DNA from 2 places in the Granulicatella adiacens ATCC 49175 genome. Region 2 is predicted to be linked to the other one. Evidence: predicted binding sites of a transcription regulator. Region 2 holds the regulator's gene; the other holds the start of a gene.
The links. Region 2 encodes CtsR, which represses protease genes until heat stress. Its sites were predicted from a motif close to TTGGTCAAAAAAGGTCAAANA; they were not measured.

Region 1: clpB (ATP-dependent chaperone ClpB) is a predicted target of CtsR. The motif match lies at 2,056-2,076, and genes of this name have one in related genera.

The regions. Positions count from the first base shown of each region.
Region 1 is NZ_CP102283.1:906,968-910,377, reverse strand. It holds gene clpB (ATP-dependent chaperone ClpB) at 1-1,982, opposite strand, end outside; gene NQ540_RS04560 (hypothetical protein) at 2,120-3,232, opposite strand; gene NQ540_RS04555 (diacylglycerol/lipid kinase family protein) at 3,333-3,410, shown strand, end outside.
Region 2 is NZ_CP102283.1:1,612,992-1,616,401, forward strand. It holds gene NQ540_RS07940 (ATP-dependent Clp protease ATP-binding subunit) at 1-1,030, opposite strand, end outside; gene NQ540_RS07945 (CtsR family transcriptional regulator) at 1,051-1,512, opposite strand; tRNA gene NQ540_RS07950 (tRNA-Pro) at 1,644-1,717, opposite strand; tRNA gene NQ540_RS07955 (tRNA-Arg) at 1,728-1,801, opposite strand; tRNA gene NQ540_RS07960 (tRNA-Leu) at 1,819-1,904, opposite strand; tRNA gene NQ540_RS07965 (tRNA-Gly) at 1,930-2,001, opposite strand; tRNA gene NQ540_RS07970 (tRNA-Thr) at 2,016-2,088, opposite strand; tRNA gene NQ540_RS07975 (tRNA-Lys) at 2,091-2,163, opposite strand; tRNA gene NQ540_RS07980 (tRNA-Val) at 2,169-2,241, opposite strand; rRNA gene rrf (5S ribosomal RNA) at 2,253-2,368, opposite strand; rRNA gene NQ540_RS07990 (23S ribosomal RNA) at 2,447-3,410, opposite strand, start outside.

The DNA.
Region 1 (3,410 bases), 710 kb from region 2:
CCAACATATCCTGGAGGAGCTCCCACTAAACGAGACACTGAATGTTTTTCCATATATTCACTCATGTCGATACGAACCATATGGTCTTCTGAGTCGAACAAATCTTCTGCAAGAGCTTTAGCAAGTTCTGTCTTACCCACCCCTGTAGGTCCGAGGAATAAGAAACTTCCGATTGGACGGCTAGGATTTTGTAAGCCTGCACGAGAACGAAGTACTGCTGAAGCTACTTTTTGTACAGCTTCATCTTGACCGATGACACGTTCATGAAGAATATCTTCTAAGTGAAGAAGTTTTTCACGTTCGCCTTCCATAAGTTTTGTTACAGGAATACCTGTCAAGCGTCCCACTACTCGAGCAATTTCTTCTGAAGTTACTGATTCTTGAACGAGACGTTGCGTGCTTTCAGCATTCGCTTTATTTTGTTCTTCTAATTCCTTCAATTCTTGTTCAAGAGCTGGAATACGTCCGTGACGAAGTTCAGCAGCTTTTTCAAGGTTATAATCAGCTTCTGCTTGTTCTAATTCACGTTTAGCATGATCGATTTCTTCACGTTTATTACGGATTTTATTGACTTCTTCTTTTTCGATTTCCCATTTCATTTTGAGGTTATTGGCTTTTTCACGTTGTTCTGCTAATTCCTCTTGTAAAATAGCAAGACGTTTTTGAGAAGCGTCATCTTTTTCCATCTTCAACGCTTGTTCTTCGATTTCAAGTTGCATCAAACGACGAGTGACTGCGTCAAGTTCTGTTGGCATTGAGTTCATTTCAACTCGGATTGTAGCACAGGCTTCATCGACTAAGTCAATCGCTTTATCTGGTAAGAATCTGTCAGTAATATAGCGGTTTGATAAAGTCGCAGCAGCTACTAACGCACTATCGTGAATATTTACACTGTGGTGGATTTCGAAACGTTCTTTCAATCCACGAAGAATTGAAATCGTATCTTCAACTGTTGGTTCTTGAACAAGTACTTTTTGGAAACGACGTTCTAACGCTTTGTCTTTTTCCATATTTTCACGGTATTCGTCAAGAGTTGTAGCACCAATACAATGTAATTCACCACGAGCCAACATTGGTTTTAGTAAGTTACCAGCATCCATTGAGCCTTCTGTCTTACCAGCACCAACGATTGTGTGGATTTCATCGATAAATAAGATGATGCGTCCTTCTGATTTTGTTACTTCTTTAAGAACGGCTTTCAAACGTTCTTCGAATTCACCACGGTATTTTGCACCTGCGATTAAAGCACCCATATCTAATGAGTAGATTAATTTATCTTTTAAGTTTTCTGGTACGTCTTTTTTAACGATACGTTGCGCTAATCCTTCAACGATTGCTGTTTTACCAACACCAGGTTCCCCGATTAAGACAGGGTTATTCTTTGTTTTACGAGATAAAATACGAATCACATCTCGAATTTCTTCGTCACGTCCAATGACTGGATCTTGTTTACCAGATTGAACAGCTTCATTTAAATTACGTGCATATTTTGATAATGCTTCATATTGTTCTTCTTGATTTTGACTAGTCACACGTTCTCCCCCTCTTAGCTCTTCAATTCGAGCTCTCAAATTTTCTTTGGTTATATGCTGTTGTACTAAATAGCGTGTTAATGGATGATTTTGTAGTTCCATTAATGCAAGTACAACTACCTCTGTAGATAAGTAATCGTCTTTAAAGCTTTCTCTAATCTTTTCAGCTTCTGTAAAGAGTCGATATAAGTTTTGACTCATACTTTGACCGTATTGGACATTTTGCCCTTCCACTACAGAAATACGGTCTAATTCTTTATCAATTAATTCCTCAAATTCTTTGTCATTCACTTGTAAATCACTATATAAATTTCTAGCAAAGTGATTTGGTTCCATAAATACTTTCCATAAATGAGGAATATCTATTTCTTGATGTTTACGGACCATCGCAATTTGTTGCGCTTGGCCTAATGCTTGTTGCATTGTTGTTGTCATTTTTTCAATATTCATCTTCATTCCTCCTTTTGTGGTCTCTTGACCATGAATTAAGTATACACCTTTAGTCAGGAAAGGTCAATAGTATTATTTGACTTTTTTTGACCTTAATAAAAATTTAAAAACAGCCACTTGAGTAGCTGCTTTTACTATTACATTTCAATTCGAATAGCTCTTCTTATACAATAATATCCTGCTGCTAATTTTCCGTTTGGATCAACAAAAAGTGGTAGATTTACTGAATAGTAAGAAGAAAGAGGTAATAAATTTAACACAGGTGCTTTAAAGTTTTCTTCAAGCCAAGCTCCTTTTGTATATGGACGACCTTCTATAATTTCTGGTCCGAATTCAGCATTTGCTATTTCTAAACCAAACATATTTACTTTCCATAAAGGAGACTTAAACTCATCCTGCAGAAGTGTTCGATGTAGTTGATTTCCCCATTTAAATAATCGTCTTGTACCACTACCGCAACAATATTCCCATTCATCTTCATTTAAAAGTCCCATTCCAGATCTTTCTATCTCTTTGCGTCCCTCATCATAACTAACTGGATCTGCTACATAACACGCAAAAAGATCTGGATTCTGAATATCTTGTTGCATAAAATACTGATCAACTCTTACTGCTCTTGGAAATTCTTGAAAAAGAGCTTCTAATGAATTATCTGGGGTAATGGCCTCTTCTAAAATAGATAATGTTTCACTTGATACCATGTCATCCCCATCTAGCTGACCAGTAACCACAGAATAATGACCAATAAATTTTAAGCCAACAAAATTAGGCTTCTTTTCGACTAACATTGCTGGTATATCTACTTGTCTTAACTCTGAAGTCATGACATTAATCCCATCTTCAACAATTTGAGTCGTTAATTTTTCTTGAGTTAAATCTTTTTCTTGAACATTTTGATTTAAAAACATAAACCCAGTTACGTGTTGGTTCAAATAACGTTTAAACGCATATCTTAGTTCTTGTCTCTCTTCACTGCAGTCAAGACCTGAAAGTCCTGACAAACCGCTATCCCACCCAAGAACAACCTCTTTCTGACCAGGTACAAAAACAAAAACTCTGCCATCAATCGTTACTTCAAACGTATCATTTGTGATACCAGCGTAATCATATTGTACAAACTTTAAATCTTCAATTGTTAGTATTGGATTCACGAAAAAGCGTAGTATATTTCGAATTACTACCTCTTTTGATTCTCTACTTAAATTTTTCCAAGTAGGATTTAACACTCGCTCAAAAAAATCATTAGCCATACTTTCACCTCATCTTCATTATACGTTATTTCTTACAAAAATCACTCTATTTTAACTTTCATTTATGCTATAATTGTGAAGAATCGAAAGGAAGTATTTCATGAATTTATTTATTTTTGGAAATCCGATGTCTGGCAGTTTTTCAGGCCAGCAACAAATTAATCATATTGTTGAAGTT
Region 2 (3,410 bases):
TGGAGGCAAATCGACGCTCTAATGCAGCATCTTTCTCAATATATTTTTGATACTCGTCTAAAGTTGTTGCCCCAATGACTTGGATTTCTCCACGGGCAAGCGCTGGTTTTAAGATATTAGAAGCATCAATCGAACCTTCCGCTCCACCTGCGCCAATCAACGTATGCAACTCATCAATAAAGAGAATCACATCTTGTTCACGGTACACTTCATCCAAAATTTTCTTCATGCGCTCTTCGAATTCACCACGATATTTCGTTCCAGCAACGACTGCACCCATATCTAACATCATTAAGCGCTTCTCAGCGATTTCTTCAGGAACTTCACCAGAAACCATTCGTTGAGCCAACCCTTCGACAATAGCTGTTTTACCAACACCTGGTTCCCCAACAAGGACTGGATTATTTTTCGTACGACGACTAATGATTTGAATAATACGACGTACTTCTTCTTCACGACCAACCACTGGATCAATCTTACCTTGGCGCGCTAGTTCTGTTAAATCACGTGCTAATCCATTTAATGTAGGCGTTCCCTCTTGGCTAGATTCTTGGCGAGCTTTTCTTTTAGCAGCTCCTGAATTAGCTGGTTGAATTCCTATTTTCCCGTAGATTTCTTTCATTAATTCTTGAGGGTCAACTTGGTTATCACGAAGAATCTTCGTTGCTAATACTTCCTCACGTAATAAGGCTAATAATAAGTGTTCTGTTCCAACTTGTGGCACTTCGAGGCGTTTTGCTTCATCTGTAGCAGATAAAATCACCTTTTTTGCTCTAGGAGAATAAGGCATTAAATAAGGATCCATCTGTTTACGGTTTGAGCCATATCCAGTCAGTGATTCGATTTCCGTACGAACAATTTCTGCTGTGAGGCCTGCTGCACGTAGTACATGACCAGCAATCCCTTCTTGTTCCAAGATTAATCCTAATAATAAATGCTCTGTTCCAACAGCCTGATGCTTAAATAAAATAGCTTCTCTAGCAGCTAAAACCATCGCACTTTTTGCTTTTGGTGTAAAAATTTCACTCATGGACTTTATCCTTTCTGTTTCTAACGATACTTCAAGTTATCGATTAATTTTTTCATCATAATACTACGAATTTCATCTCCGTTTTTAACAGAAACTGGAAACGTGTCCTTTTCCATCATCAAAGCCATCATTTGGGCTTCACGTTTTGATATTAATTCGTTCTCATATAAATTTTGTAATAAATGATTTGCTTCTCGTACTGATAGTTGAGGCGGAATTAAATCTCCTAAAGTATTTAGAACATCCATTTCATCCACTAAATTTACTTTCATTATGCGGATATATCCACCGCCACCTCGCTTACTTTCTACGACATACCCTTGTTGGATGGTAAAACGAGTATTAATCACGTAATTAATTTGAGAAGGAACGCAATTGAATTGATCTGCAATCTCACTGCGTCTGATTTCTACTGTTTCATTCGAAAGCAATACATTTTTCAAATAACTTTCTATCAAATCGGACATATTTTGATTTTGCATTCATCTTCCTCCTTTAACCTTGACTATATTTGACTTTAATTATACAGAAGTTTTCTCTCCTTGCCAATTATATTGCTTTTAAACAAAAAAAAGAAGCTAAACAAATGTTTAGCTTCTTTTCTTCATAACTATCGGGAATACAGGATTCGAACCTACGACCCCTTGGTCCCAAACCAAGTGCTCTACCAAGCTGAGCTAATTCCCGTAAGAAAAAATGCACCCAACAGGAGTCGAACCTGTAACCGCTTGATTCGTAGTCAAGTACTCTATCCAATTGAGCTATGGGTGCATTGTATATTTAGTTAATGCCGAGGACCGGGGTCGAACCGGTACGGTCATCACTGACCGCAGGATTTTAAGTCCTGTGCGTCTGCCAATTCCGCCACCCCGGCATGGGCCATGGTTTTACATTGGCTAAGCGGAAGACGGGGTTCGAACCCGCGACCCCCACCTTGGCAAGGTGGTGTTCTACCACTGAACTACTTCCGCAAATTTGGTTTTAATGCCGGCTAAAGGACTTGAACCCTCGACCCTCTGATTACAAATCAGATGCTCTACCAACTGAGCTAAGCCGGCTATGAGTGATACAGGGCTCGAACCTGTGACCCTCTGATTAAAAGTCAGATGCTCTACCAACTGAGCTAATCACTCATCAATGGAGGTTAACGGGATCGAACCGCTGACCCTCTGCTTGTAAGGCAGATGCTCTCCCAGCTGAGCTAAACCTCCATTATAATAAAGCGTGGCAACGTCCTACCCTCGCAGGGAGAAACCCCCAACTACTATCGGCGCTAAGAAGCTTAACTTCTGTGTTCGAGATGGGAACAGGTGTATCCTTCTTGCCATCGTCACCACACTTTATTTCTGAAAAAACTTTCGTTCTTTCAAAACTGAATCTATATCCAACTCCATCAATCTACCAGCTATACAACTCGTGGTTAAGTCCTCGACCGATTAGTACTAGTCCGCTCCATGCCTCGCGGCACTTCCACTTCTAGCCTATCTACCTGATCGTCTCTCAGGGGTCTTACTCACTTAATGTGATGGGAAATCTCATCTCGAGGGGGGCTTCACGCTTAGATGCTTTCAGCGTTTATCCCGTCCACACATAGCTACCCAGCGATGCTCTTGGCAGAACAACTGGTACACCAGCGGTGTGTCCATCCCGGTCCTCTCGTACTAAGGACAGCTCCTCTCAAATTTCCAACGCCCGCGACGGATAGGGACCGAACTGTCTCACGACGTTCTGAACCCAGCTCGCGTACCGCTTTAATGGGCGAACAGCCCAACCCTTGGGACCGACTTCAGCCCCAGGATGCGATGAGCCGACATCGAGGTGCCAAACCTCCCCGTCGATGTGAACTCTTGGGGGAGATAAGCCTGTTATCCCCAGGGTAGCTTTTATCCGTTGAGCGATGGCCCTTCCATACGGTACCACCGGATCACTAAGCCCGACTTTCGTCCCTGCTCGACTTGTAGGTCTCGCAGTCAAGCTCCCTTCTGCCTTTACACTCTTCGAATGATTTCCAACCATTCTGAGGGAACCTTTGGGCGCCTCCGTTACACTTTAGGAGGCGACCGCCCCAGTCAAACTGCCCGTCTGACACTGTCTCCCACCCCGGTAAGGGGTGCGGGTTAGAGTGGTCATGTCACAAGGGTAGTATCCCACCGTTGCCTCCTCCGAAACTGGCGTCCCGGATTCTTCAGCTCCTACCTATCCTGTACATGTGACACAAACACTCAATATCAAACTACAGTAAAGCTCCATGGGGTCTTTCCGTCCTGTCGCGGGTAACCTGCATCTTCACAGGTACTATAATTTCACCGAGTCTCTCGTTGAGACAGTGCCCAGATCGTTACGCCTTTCGTGCGGGTCGGAACTTACCCGACAAGGAATT